Regions from separate parts of the Sporolactobacillus sp. KGMB 08714 genome, predicted to be linked through region 2. Evidence: riboswitches for the same ligand, from Rfam matches in the RefSeq annotation. Region 2 holds a riboswitch; each other region holds the start of a gene.

Region 1 (3,300 bases), on a different contig from region 2:
AAAATGGGCCCGCCGCATCTGAGCGTGTACATACCGGTTATAAGACTTCCGTCTGAATGATTTAACGGCGCGTGATTGGTTCCCTTTCTCTGATTTTCAGATCATCTGTTATCGGATGGATTGACATTGACGAATGAAAATGTGTACGCGTAAAGGCACGAATCAGCAGTCTTTCATTAAAATAAGCAGTCATTCCATGACCGGTGCACAGATTTGATGAAAAAAGTCTCCTGTCATAAAAATGAGCTGCCACGCGATAAAAAGAATCTGCGCACCCATGCCGAAACGCCGGGCAGTCGCACCGAATCAGGCCAGAGTCGCACCGAAACAGGTCTAGGTCGCACCGAATCACTGGAATGTCGCACCAAATCTTCAGTAAGTCGCACCGAATCAGGCCAGAGTTGCGCCGAATCTGGGCAGTCGCACCGAAACAGGTCTAGGTCGCACCGAATCGCCAAAATGTTGCACCGAATCACTGGAATGTCGCACCAAATCTTCAGTAAGTCGCACCGAATCAGGCCAGAGTCGCGCCGAATCTGGGCAGTCGCACCGAAACAGGTCTAGGTCGCACCGAATCGCCAAAATGTTGCGCCGAATCGGGCCAGAGTCGCGCCGAAATTCAAATTGAACCCGGCTGAAGTCAACACGACTAGAAATTCCTCCATTTTATATTCTTCCATCTCTTTATTTTATTCCTATCATTTTATTTTGATCGATTTGATGCATAGTCCGGTACTGTTGCGCATCAACATTCGCTCTCGGTAAAGGACTTGTTTGTTCAGTGATCAATTTTTTTGCAAATAAAAATTTATGTTGAAAAATGCTGTTTCTATAAACGAAAAGGGTTCGATCAGGCTTTTGTTAGTGACGGCAAATGAGTCAATCTGCTTCCGCCCAGACGTTCTTTGCGGTATCGACGACCAGCTTTAACTTGGCCCACTGCTGTGCTTCGGTTAATTGATTTCCCTCTTCAGTCGAGGCAAAACCGCATTGTGTCGACAGACAGAGATTGTCCAGCGGGACATATTCTGTTGCTTCCTTAATGCGCTTTTTCAGCAGCGCCTCAGATTCAAGTTCCGGAAATTTTGAAGTGACGAGGCCCAGCACTATTTTCTTGCCCGATTTCCCGGCAAAAATTTCCCTGAGCGGTGAAAAGTCTCCGGAACGTTCATTATCGTATTCCAGAAAGTAACCGTCGACATGAAGCCGGGACAGATATTCTGCCACAGGACCGTAACCGCCCGAGAACAAGAAGGTCGAGCGGAAGTTGCCGCGGCAGATATGGGTGGTAATCGTCAGATCTTCCGGCCGGCCTTTCAGCGCCTCGTTGATCACGGTCACGGCGTCCTCTGACAATTGTTCATATTTCGCTTTCTCACCAGCATCTTTCGCACGGATGATCTGGTTGATCAGAAAAGCCCAGGTTGTATCGTCAAGCTGTAAATAACGACAGCCCAAATCGTAAAAATGTTGGATTGTCTCCCGGTATGCGGCTGCCAGATCGTTCAGAAAGTCTGCGCGGGAATGATAAAAATTGACTGCCTCATCATCGCGATGATCGCGGAAATAGAGCGTCGGGCTGGGGATTGTCTGCTTTGCGAGGATTCCTTCCGGAACGATGCTTTTCAGAAAGCTGAAGGCGGCAAAAAACGGGTGATCGGGATTATATGAAACTTTGTCGATAAAACGGACATTGGTGTCGCGTGTTTTAGCGCCTTTAAACTTGTAGCTTTTGTTCTGTGAGTACGTCTCGACGCCGTTCAGTCCGGCAAGAAAATCCAGATGCCACCAGCTGCGGCGAAATTCGCCGTCCGTAACGGCTTTCAGTCCCAGATCGATTTGCCTGTTCACGATGTTTCTAATCTCTTCATTTTCTGTTTCGGTCAATGCTGCCCGATTAATCTCTCCTGACGCAAATTTTTCCCGTGCGGATTTTAATGCCGCCGGTCTTAGCAGGCTTCCTACCTGGTCGAATCTGAAAGGTGCTTTTTTGGCTGTGATAACGGTCATTTCTTTTCCCCCTAAAAGTGTTTTTCTATGAATGAAACATAGTTGCCAAGTTGATGATTTTTTCCACTGGCCGCTGCGGATCGGTGCCCGTGGCTCCGGATCCGAAAAAAAGCGGTTTGCTGCCGATTACCGGCTTTTCGGCGGATTTGGCAGGAAGCGATCAGGCGCATCGGGGCCGTTGCGAAGGATCGCAGCGGCATCCGGCCGTCCCTACGCGCGGCTGCCCGCTTCTCCTGCCTGTCCTGAAGGACCCGCGTCAGGTTTTCGAGGCTCTGTACAAGCAGCACCCGCCTGAAAGTCCGCTGCCTGTACTACTGAATAAGCGCCATTTTGCCTGATTGCAAAATAAAAAGCCTTCTCCGGGAAGAAGAAGGCTGTATGCTCAGGTCTCTTCTTATCCCTCAGCCGCTTGGCTGCAGCTGCTGGGATTAGCACCTTGTCGCTTATATTACGACGGTTGCTGAAGTGTCATCGGGCCAGTCCCTCGACTTCTCTTGATAAGAAAATAAATGATCCATTTATTCGGTTGTTTATGAGTGTACGACAAACGGACGTTTTTTTCAAGCTTTTTTTTGAAGATTTAAAACATCCGATCTTACTTAATCGAGAAGCGCTGCAATTAAATGGCGTGGAGCCTTCCTCATTTCTCCTGCAGCCTGATATTTTTTCGGATGTTTATCAGAATATAGAATTAATCCGGCTTTCTATTTTGAAACGGATCGGCCCATGGCGATCCGTTTTTGGGATGACGGCAAATCTATATTATTACGATTATCGGCAAGGTTGGATCATCCGGGCAGGGGACTGGTCTTGGCCGGCGGTGAATCTTCAGGACCCCGATCGCGAAAGAAAATGGGTTTTTCAGAATCGTATTTTATCTCCTCGGCTGACTTTCTCAAAAATTTTAAATATGGCCTTCTGGCTTTGCTTTTTTATAGATTGCCGACTTTTTTCAGCATGGAAACGGCAAGATTAGCAAAAAATTTTGCGCTCGGGAGAATGGCTTTTTCATCAATGATCAGATCCGGATGATGGAGTCCGGAATTTCCGGACACGCCCATAAAGAAGAAGACGCCGGGGATTTTCCGGCGGTATTCGGCAAAGTCTTCACCGGCAAACGACGGGTCCGGTGTAATCACCTTCAATCCGGAAGCTTCTGCGATCGGGCGCGACCAGCCGGCGAGCTTCTCGTCGTTGACTGTAGCCGGTTCGATTCGTCTGTAATGGAGCGTGCCTTTCGCACCGAGACCGGAAGCGATGTTCTTAATTATATGTTCCATTTTCAGCGGA
Region 2 (3,300 bases):
AACCGACAACGCGGGACGTGACGTTTACAGACTTGCCTATAAGATCGGAAATCTGCACCATGGCATGATTGGTTTCTTCAGCCAGTCTTTTTATCTCCTGTGAGACGACGGCAAATCCCTTGCCGTACTCTCCCGCCCTGGCCGCCTCGATTGCCGAATTCAGAGCCAGTATGTTCGTCTGCTCCGAAATTTCTTTAACGAGAACGGTCACGCGGCCGATGGCCTGTGACGATTCTTCCAGTTTTCCGACCATCCTGCCCATTTCTTTAATGGAGTGATTGGCCGCCGTAACCTGAGAAAAAAGCCGTTCCAGCTGGGCCTGTCCCGCGGAAGCCTGTGTTTTGGCAGTCTGTGTCTCCCGGCTGCTTTCGGCCGAAGACTCCCTGACGAGTTGAAAATGTCCGGACAAAGCGCTGACCGTCTCCCCGGTCTGATCCGTCAGAGCCGTCAGACTGTCGCTGACGTGCGCTATGGCCGATCGGAGATCTTCCCGGCCTACTTCATATTCCCTCTTCAGGTTCTGTGAGTATTCCAGATCGTAAGCTTCAAGAACAATCTGCTGCTCAAAGCTGATGATCTTATCAATCGCCCGGACCATTCGCTCGACAGCAGAAATATCGCCGACCGTTCGGAAAACGATCCGGCACAGGCTGCTCTGCAGATTTTGAAAAGCTCCCATGTAGTAAGACGGACTCAGAGCAATCGTATAATGTATTTTTCCGACCCTGAGCCGCCTTTCAAGAAAGGATTCATCAATGATTCCTGAAAAGAGTTCCATAACATGTGCCGCCAGCGTCCGGCTCAGCTTTTCAACGGTGCTGTGCTGGTCGATCATTTGTTTCAGCGGCTCGATTTCATAGACACTGCCGTAGAAATCTTTTGCGATGACATTGATCTCTTTCTGCACAAAAGGCCGCAAGAGCTTCAGCAGCTGCAAATCTTCATTTGTCAGATCAAGCATTCTCAGTTTTTCAAGCACCTTGCCGTCTTTGACCGTGACAGAGACTTTCACGGACTTTGCCCTCTCCAGCCAGTCATCAACCGCTTCCTCACCTTTTTTAAAAAACACCCGGTCTCCCCCGCTTCCGTTCGCTCTTTAGTCCATGATCGGCACGCTGATCCATTCAGAATAGGCCTCACGATGGATTTATCTACATTATAACAAAACCGGTTATAACGGAACCTGGTGACTTTTAACGGATTTTCAAACAAATGTAAGGGTGCATGCTTTCTTTTCGAACAAGTTTTCTTTAAAACGGCCGAAGAAATTTACTCTGGAGATCCATCTGCCGATATCAAACCGTATCGGCCGTTTGCATTTTCAATTGACGCGGGAAATGTTTCGTGCTAAAATTTCTTTAAACTTCATTATGAAAGACTCTTATTGAGAGTGGCGGAGGGACTGGCCCAGTGAAGCCCGGCAACCTTTCAGTGAATTTGAAAAAGGTGCCAATTCCAGCAAAACTTCGATCAGCGGGGTTTTGAGAAATAAGAGGGTGCGGATGATCATTCAGGCCTCTCTGCCAAAGCTGGAGAGGTCTTTAATTTTTCCGCTTTTTTATTTCCCGCTCATAGATAAGGCTTCTTTCAAAGAAAGGAAACGGGAGGATGAGAGTATGGCAGAAGTGCTGAGTTCCAATCTTGGCTATCCGAGAATCGGTGAAAAACGGGAATGGAAAAAGGCCCTGGAGCAATTCTGGGCCGGCAAAATTTCAAAAGACGTCTTTCTTGCGACGGTTAAAAAGCTTCGCCTGAGTTATCTGAAAAAGCAAAAGGACCTGGGTGTAGATCTGATACCGGTCGGTGATTTCAGCCTTTACGATCACGTGCTTGATACGGCCGTATTATTCGGCCTGATTCCCGATCGCTTCAACAAGGGAGATAAAAAGATTCCGCTCGAAACCTATTTTTCTATTGCCCGCGGAGACAAAGAAGCAGAAGCTTCGGAAATGACAAAATGGTTCAATACCAATTATCACTATATTGTCCCTGAAATCAGCAATAAAACACGGCCTTTCATCACCGAAAACCGCCTGCTTACTCTGTTCAACGAAGCAAAAAACGAGCTCGATATTATCGCTAAGCCGGTGATTGTCGGTCCGGTCACTCTGCTCCGGCTGTCCAAGGGTTATGATCGCGATCATTTCAGGCCGCTTCTTGAATCACTGATCCCGCTGTACGTCCGGGTATTTAATGAACTGAAAGATGCCGGAGCCGAATGGGTGCAGATCGATGAACCGGTATTAGTCGGAACGCTGTCTCAGGAAGATCTGGAAGTATTCCGGGAAACGTATCGCTCGATCAGAAACGGTGTCCGCGGATTAAAGCTGCTCCTTCAGACTTATTTTGAAGCCATCGACGGCTACGAAGAAATCATCAAACTGCCGGTCGACGGCATCGGCCTCGATTTTGTTGACGGCAGAGAGGCGAACCTCAGCCTGCTTCAGACTGCCGGATTTCCGAAAGACAAAGTACTCGCGGCCGGCGTGATTGACGGACGCAACGTCTGGAAAACCGATCTGGCCGCGACGTTCGACCTTCTTTCCAAGCTGCTCGGTTACGTCGGCGGAAAAGATAAACTGTTTGTCTCACCGTCATCCAGCCTGCTGCATGTTCCTGTGACCGTCAGGAATGAAGCATCGCTCGATCCGCTATTAAAAAATGCGCTTTCGTTCGCCGATGAAAAACTGACGGAAACGGTCACACTTGTCAAAGGACTGAATTCGGGAAAAGCGGCAATCGAAGCAGACATCAGGAAAAGCCGGGACGACCTGCAGGCGCTGCAGCAGTCCGATCACCGCAACAACAAGAATGTACAGAGAGAACTGCGGCATCTCGGATCCGAATTGCCGTCGCGCCCGGGATCGTTCAGGCTGCGCCGGCAGATTCAGAAAGACGCTTTTCAACTTCCGATCCTTCCGACAACGACGATCGGAAGCTTCCCTCAGACCCCGGAGGTCCGACAGGCACGGCGCAATCTGCGCAAGGGCGAGTGGTCGGAAGAACAGTACAATCAATTTATCAAAGACGAAACAGGCAAATGGATTAAAATTCAGGAAAACATCGGCGTCGATGTGCTTGTCCACGGAGAATTCGAACGGAACGACATGGTGGAATATTTCGGCGAAAAACTGGCGGGATTCGCCTTTACACGCTTCGGATGGGTGCAGTCCTACGGCTCGCGCTGCGTCAAGCCGCCGCTGATTTTCGGCGACGTTGCCTGGCAAAAACCGATAACGGTAAAAGAAAGCGCCTATGCCCAGTCGCTCACCAAACTGCCGGTTAAAGGCATGCTTACCG
Region 3 (3,300 bases), on a different contig from region 2:
TAATGAACAGTCTAACAAATTCACTGACCCTGTCAATAAAAGCCGGCTGGCAGAATTTGAGACAGCCGTTATTTTATATTTATTCCCAATCATTTGGCCGGCAGGACCCGCCGGCCTTCAAATTCGAAAAAAGCGGCGGCTCCTGAGAAAAATTCCGGGAGATCCGAGACATGTTTCGTACAAAATTCAAAATTTTTCGGATCAGCATCCCCTTTTGCAAATTGCCGGGATATATAATAAATTAAGTGTATAATCAGTGTCCGCTTTATCGTGATAAAAATTTTTGACTAGCCGAGAAGGGACGGTATCATGACAACGTATTACACAGGAAAAGAAATCTGCGGCAAGTACAGCGACATTGAAAATGACGACTTTGGGACGGATGCCCATCGATTCATTTTAACTGCAGTAGCCAAAGAAACATTGTATGAAGTGCCCTGCCCGTTCAGCAGCAACGGACGAAATCTCCTGACCTTTAAAGAATGGGAGGAGCACCCGGAAAACTATGATGGTTATCATACCGACAGCATTCAGAAAATGATCGAGTATATAAAAAAGGGCGGAACGATGCCGCCGATGATTGTTAATAAAAATCTGGGCCTCTACGACGGCCAGCACAGACTCACCGCCTACAGTATGATCCCCGAAATAAAGGAAGTTCAGATCTACAAGGAGGTGTGATCCGTATCGGAAACGCGGGAAAAAGGCAGTCCGTCGTTCCCGATCTGAAAAAACGGAGCTGAAATATGCTTCGCTTTTTTCTGTGCGGCCGAGATAATTATTTTCAGCCTGGACAGACTCATTTTCCGTTCCTTATTACAATGACAGCCTCTCTTAGGAAGAATAATTCCATCGGTGCCGGCAAATAGTAATTCCTGTAATCATCAAAAGGAGGTATGAGGATGGACGCACAGCGGGCTCAGGAAATTGCCGGGTCGCCGATTATGGTGAATGTGACTCATAACGGGACCCCCGTTTATATTCAGCACGTCGATGAGAGCATGCAGACCGCCCGGATTTATCCGCTTGACAATCCGGGAAATGAGCGTGAAGTTTCTGTCGCAAACCTGCAGGAACATGAATAAATGAAAAGCACCCGCCGCCGCGATTTTGGCTGCGGAAAGTTATAGAAACCCTGCAGGCCGGCTTCCTGCCGAATGCCTTTTAACATTTGTCGGTCCAAAAGACAAATAAAACACATATTTTTAGTATGAATGTGTATTGACATAACGGCGGCCAGTGGTATGATATTAATCAACAAATTAATAAAGTGAATTCTTATCCAGAGCGGCGGAGGGACTGGCCCTATGAAACCCGACAACCAGCACATGATTGTGTATGGTGTTAATTCCAGGAGCACGGATCCGTGTTCAGAAGATGAGAAGGAATAAAAAGCAGGCCTTCTTCATCTTGACGGCTTGTTTTTTAATTTTAAATTACAAATGAGTTAAAGGAGGCGGATGGCAGCAATTCACTTCAGACAGAAAAAATCGGAAAAGGAGGTGAACCGCACGATGCTGGCATTGAAAAACATCCATAAGTCGTTCAACGATCATGAAGTCCTGAAGGGCATCGATTTAGACATTAACAAAGGCGACGTCGTGACCATTATCGGTCCGAGCGGCACCGGCAAAACGACCTTGCTGAGATGCGTCAATTATCTGGAAAAACCCGACGAAGGAGAAATCGCCTTCACAGATTTCCAGCTGAACTGCCGGTCCGTCAAAAAAAAGGACATTCTTCGGCTCCGAAGAAAAACGGCAATGGTTTTTCAGCAGTACAATCTATTTAAAAACAAAACAGCCATTGAAAACGTCATGGAAGCACAGATCGTTGTCCGGAAAAAAAGTAAAAAAGCCGCTTATGAAAGGAGTCTGGAAGAATTAAACAGAGTCGGGCTCGCCGACAAACTGGACGCCTATCCTTCCCAGCTTTCCGGCGGCCAGCAGCAGAGAGTCAGCATTGCCAGAGCCCTGGCAATGGAACCGGAAATCATTCTTTTCGACGAACCGACGTCGGCGCTTGATCCGGAACTGGTCGGCGAAGTATTAAACGTGATTGATAGTATTGCAAATTCGGGCGTGACGATTCTGCTTGTTACTCACGAAATGGCCTTTGCCCGGACCATTTCGACAAAGGTCGTGTTTATGGATCAGGGGAAAATCGTTGAAGAAGGGCCGCCTTCTCAGATTTTCAACCATTCTAAAGAAAAAAGGACCCGGGAATTTCTCAGTCATTTTAACAACAGCTACAAAAAAATTATAACAGCAAAGTGAGTGGAAGAACAATGAAAAAGATTTCAGCCGCCGTACTTGTTTTCATCCTTTTATTTACACTGGGCGCTTGTTCGAACAGTTCATCCGGCGCAAACCAGTCCTCATCTTCATCGAAGTCGTCCAGCGTAAAAACCGTTCAAATTGCCGTCCCGACGGCCGAAAAACCGCTGAGCTATACGGAAAACGGAAAACTGACAGGCTATGAGGTTGAGATATTAAGAAAAATCGATACAAAGCTGAAAGACTACAGTTTCAATATTCAAAGCGTCTCTTCGAACGCTCAGCAGATCGGCCTCGATACAGGCAAATACGATTTGATTGCCGAAGGATTTTTTAAAAATTCCGTGCGTGAACAAAAGTATCTGATTCCGAATGAAAGCGACGGAGCAAGCTTGATCAAAATTTATACGAATGACGCCAATCAATCCATTACGAACTTTTCGGATCTGGTCGGCAAAAAAATCGCTCCGGTCGACGCCAACGGGGGCATATACAATATTTTAACGGCCTACAATACTCAGAATCCTTCGAAAAAAATCGACATTCCGACATCGGACACCGGCCTTTCGACAGCCGACCGGCTTAAAGAAGTAGCTGCCGGAAAATATGACGCCTCGGTTCTTCCGTCCAATCTGGGTGAGGCTCAGATTATTAAACAACTGAACTTAAAGATTCATACTTCTGCCCCGGTAAAAGTAATCCCGACCTACTTCCTGCTCTCGAAAAAGAACGAAAAGCTTAAAGAAGCCGTTGATTCAGCCTTAAAGCAGCTGAAGAGCGATGGGACGCTTTCCGCACTGTCGAAGAAGTATTACGGAGAAGATGTTTTTCAATACAAAATAACCAACTAATTGTATCGAATTACATTGCAATAGGTAACGGAAATCTGTCACTATTTTATTGAACATTCTCACAGCTTCAGAAGGGATACAAGCGAAGATGGATATTGGCTACATGATCAAAATACTGCCCGGTTTTATTGACGCCCTTCCATTAACGCTCGCCGTTATTGTCTGTTCCGGGT
Region 4 (3,300 bases), on a different contig from region 2:
TGCGGACATCCATTGTCTTCAGCCCCCGAAGCAAGAGCCATGAATCCTGGACGCCGAGAATGGCACCCATCGCATTTTGTAAAAAATACAGTCTGTCGGCAAGTTCGTCGCTGCCCGCAACTGCCAGACCCGCAACGACATCGCTGTGCCCGGAAATAAACTTGGTCGCACTGTGCAGAACGAGATCCGCACCCAGTTCCAGAGGACGCTGGAAAACGGGCGTCATAAAGGTATTATCCACAAAGGTAAGACATCCGTGCGCCCTTGCTATTTCGGAAATCGTCCGGATATCCGTCACTCTGAGTGTCGGATTGGACGGTGTCTCAACATAGATAACTTTCGTATTCGGCCGGATCGCCCGTTTGACTTCTTCGAGGTCGGTTGTATCGACAAACGTATGGCTGATCCCCAGTCTGCCCAATACCTGGGTAAGAATGCGGAACGTTCCCCCGTACACATTTTTCGGGACGACTGCATGGTCTCCCGCAGAGAGAAGCAGAAAAGCCGAAGAAATGGCTGCCATACCGGATGCGAAGGCAAACCCCCGCACGCCCCCTTCCAGTGCGGCTATTGCTTCTTCCAATGCCTCCCGTGTCGGATTGCCCGAACGGCTGTAGTCATATTTTCCATAATGATCAAAATCTTTCTGATGAAAGGTAGACGACAAATAAATGGGAACATTGGCCGCCCCGGTCTGCGGATCGACTGCCACTGTTTCTTTAATCAGCCTTGTGGCAAAACCGAATGTGTCAGCCATGCAGCACCACATCCTTCTTCAAGGACTGAAAAGCCTGATCGAGATCGTCGACCAGATCATCGGGATGTTCGATTCCGGCCGACAGGCGCAGCAGCGAGTTGGACAATCCGTACTTGAGGCGGTCGGCTTCCGGAATGTCCGCGTGTGTCTGTGTGGCGGGATAAGTGATCAGGCTTTCTACACCGCCGAGGCTTTCGGCAAAGGTGATCAGGTGCAGTGCCTTGAGGAAAGGCTGGACATAGGCTTCTTTGCTGAGTTCGAAGCTGACCATTCCGCCCCTGCCGGGATAAAGAACCCGGGTCACAAGCAGCTGATTGTTCAGGTAATCGACAATCCTCCTGGCATTCGTTTCATGCTGCCTCATTCTCAGTGCCAGAGTTTTCATTCCGCGGATCAGCAGCCACGAATCGAAGGGATCGAGTACAAGACCGCAGGCATTATGGAACAGCCTCAGCTTTTCGGTAATCTTGGCGGAGTTGGAAACAACCAGGCCGGCCAGCACGTCATTGTGCCCGCCCAAATATTTGGTTGCACTGTGAATGACCAGATCGGCTCCTTCTTCAATCGGTTTCTGAAGCACGGGCGTGTAAAATGTATTGTCAACAATCAGCAGCAGATGACTTCTCTTGGCAATGTAGGAAACCTCGGATATATCCACTTCCCGCATCAGGGGATTGGTCGGCGTTTCAATAAAGATGGCTTTCGTCTGCGGTTTTACAAGAGAAGCCAGTTCGTCATAGTCTGTGCCGTCCCAATAGGTGAATTCAATGCGGTATTGTCTGGCGAAGATTTCGAAGAGGCGGTATGTTCCGCCGTATAGATCTCTGGAGGCAATAATGTGGTCTCCCGACTGGAAAAGTGAAAAAACCAGCTGAATCGCGCTCATGCCGGAACTACAGGCAAAGCCTTCTTCTCCGCCTTCAATCGAGGCGATCGCTTTCTCAAGAATCGATCGGGTCGGGTTCCCCGTCCGGATATAGTCGTACCCTTTTGAAACGCCGATCCCTTCATGGCGATATGCAGTTGACAGATAAATAGGCGCGTTGACGGCGCCCAGTTCGTCAAAACCGTTGCCGATCTGTGTCAATTTTGTCTCCGTTTTGTAAGCTGTCATCGTGATTCGTCCCCTCTCCTTTTCTTGACCAAAAGCCCTGGCCGGCCCTGAAATTTCCGTAAAAAAAGCCTTCTTCGATAAGAAGAAGGCCGGTTGGCAGTTTTCTTCTTATCCCTCAAGCATCTAAGCATATGCTTGCTGGAATTAGCACCTTGTCGCCACATCGGGCAACGGTTGCTGAAACGTCATCGGGCCAGTCCCTCGGCTTCTCTTGATAAGAATCTTTTATTATGATATTGTTGTTGACTAGTTTACAATACTCTTTTTGTTTTTTCAAGCGGCCTTTTCATTATTTCGGAAAGAAGGCAGGCTATTGTTCGAAAAAGAGCCGCACCTGCGGGGAAAACAAAGATTTTTTACCGGTTCCAATTTTCTTTGATAAAAGCATCGCGGCCCGATTCGCTCCGCTCCGCCGCATAACGGTCCGGATGCTTTTTGTAAAATTTCTGATGCTCCTCTTCGGCCGGATAGAAGGGTGCGGCCGGAAGAATGCGCGTCACGATCGGCTTTGTAAAACGGCCGCTGGAAGCAAGCGCCGACTTTGATTGCTGTGCCAGTTTTTTCTGCACGTCATTATGATAAAAAATGGCGGTCCGATAATTGGAACCGCGATCGAAAAACTGTCCGCCGGCATCGGTCGGATCGATTTGCGTCCAATAGAGATCAAGCAGTTTCTCATAAGGAAAGACAGTCGGATCGAAGGTAACCTGAATGGCCTCCATGTGGCCGGTCGTCCCCGATTTGACCCGTTCATAGGTCGGATGCTCAACCTGCCCTCCCGTATACCCGGAGACAACTTTTTCTATGCCCGGCAGTGTATCAAACGGCTTGACCATGCACCAAAAGCAGCCGCCGGCAAAAGTTGCCGTTTCTTCAAGATGATTGTTCATTGGCTTTCCCCTTCCCGTTTTTATTGCTGTTCCGTCTTTTTTCTCCCGCTCTCAGCAGCTGCGGAACCTTATCTTCCTTTTTTATAAGAGGCAGATGTACGGTAAAAACGGTGCCCTTGCCCGGCCTGCTGTCGGCCTCAATCCTGCCGCGATGCTTCTCAACGATCCATTGAGCGATCGCCAGTCCGAGCCCGGTGCCTTTTCGATCCGTCCGCGAAGCATCCGCCTGAAAAAATCGATCGAAAATATGAGGCAGATCTTTTTCGGAAATGCCGATTCCGCTGTCCGACACGCTAAGCGTCGCCGTTTTATTATCCTGGCTGCAGGAGACGGCAATCTTCCCGCCCTTATTCGTAAATTTCATCGCATTGTCCAATAGAATGACAAGCAGCTGATGAATACGCTGCTCATCGCCGTTAATGATAACCGGCTTCTTGTCAAGCTTCAGTTCAAAAGTCTTCTCATCAAAATCAGCCATTTCGGCAAACGGTTCCGTCACCTTTTTCAGCATGAGCGTCAAATCCAGCGGTCCAAGGCTC

The links. A riboswitch is a leader RNA that binds a small molecule or an ion and turns the genes downstream of it on or off. The one in region 2 is predicted to bind S-adenosylmethionine.
Region 1: it holds a riboswitch for S-adenosylmethionine, as region 2 does, so the genes downstream of both, Q6A92_RS02860 (vitamin B12 independent methionine synthase) here and metE (5-methyltetrahydropteroyltriglutamate--homocysteine S-methyltransferase) in region 2, are expected to answer to the same signal.
Region 3: it holds a riboswitch for S-adenosylmethionine, as region 2 does, so the genes downstream of both, Q6A92_RS16265 (amino acid ABC transporter ATP-binding protein) here and metE (5-methyltetrahydropteroyltriglutamate--homocysteine S-methyltransferase) in region 2, are expected to answer to the same signal.
Region 4: it holds a riboswitch for S-adenosylmethionine, as region 2 does, so the genes downstream of both, Q6A92_RS16940 (methionine biosynthesis PLP-dependent protein) here and metE (5-methyltetrahydropteroyltriglutamate--homocysteine S-methyltransferase) in region 2, are expected to answer to the same signal.

The regions. Positions count from the first base shown of each region.
Region 1 covers NZ_JAUUBW010000004.1:52,996-56,295, reverse strand. The annotation lists gene Q6A92_RS02860 (vitamin B12 independent methionine synthase) at 880-2,010, opposite strand; gene Q6A92_RS02855 (hypothetical protein) at 2,100-2,348, shown strand; SAM riboswitch class I at 2,402-2,514, opposite strand; gene Q6A92_RS02850 (amidohydrolase) at 2,943-3,300, opposite strand, start outside.
Region 2 covers NZ_JAUUBW010000067.1:123,996-127,295, forward strand. The annotation lists gene Q6A92_RS18690 (globin-coupled sensor protein) at 1-1,069, opposite strand, end outside; SAM riboswitch class I at 1,379-1,495, shown strand; gene metE (5-methyltetrahydropteroyltriglutamate--homocysteine S-methyltransferase) at 1,617-3,300, shown strand, end outside.
Region 3 covers NZ_JAUUBW010000045.1:5,943-9,242, reverse strand. The annotation lists gene Q6A92_RS16275 (ParB N-terminal domain-containing protein) at 310-681, shown strand; gene Q6A92_RS16270 (small acid-soluble spore protein H) at 903-1,085, shown strand; SAM riboswitch class I at 1,276-1,384, shown strand; gene Q6A92_RS16265 (amino acid ABC transporter ATP-binding protein) at 1,515-2,276, shown strand; gene Q6A92_RS16260 (transporter substrate-binding domain-containing protein) at 2,288-3,127, shown strand; gene Q6A92_RS16255 (amino acid ABC transporter permease) at 3,216-3,300, shown strand, end outside.
Region 4 covers NZ_JAUUBW010000045.1:154,819-158,118, reverse strand. The annotation lists gene metC (cystathionine beta-lyase) at 1-757, opposite strand, end outside; gene Q6A92_RS16940 (methionine biosynthesis PLP-dependent protein) at 750-1,871, opposite strand; SAM riboswitch class I at 1,977-2,092, opposite strand; gene msrA (peptide-methionine (S)-S-oxide reductase MsrA) at 2,228-2,761, opposite strand; gene Q6A92_RS16930 (sensor histidine kinase) at 2,745-3,300, opposite strand, start outside.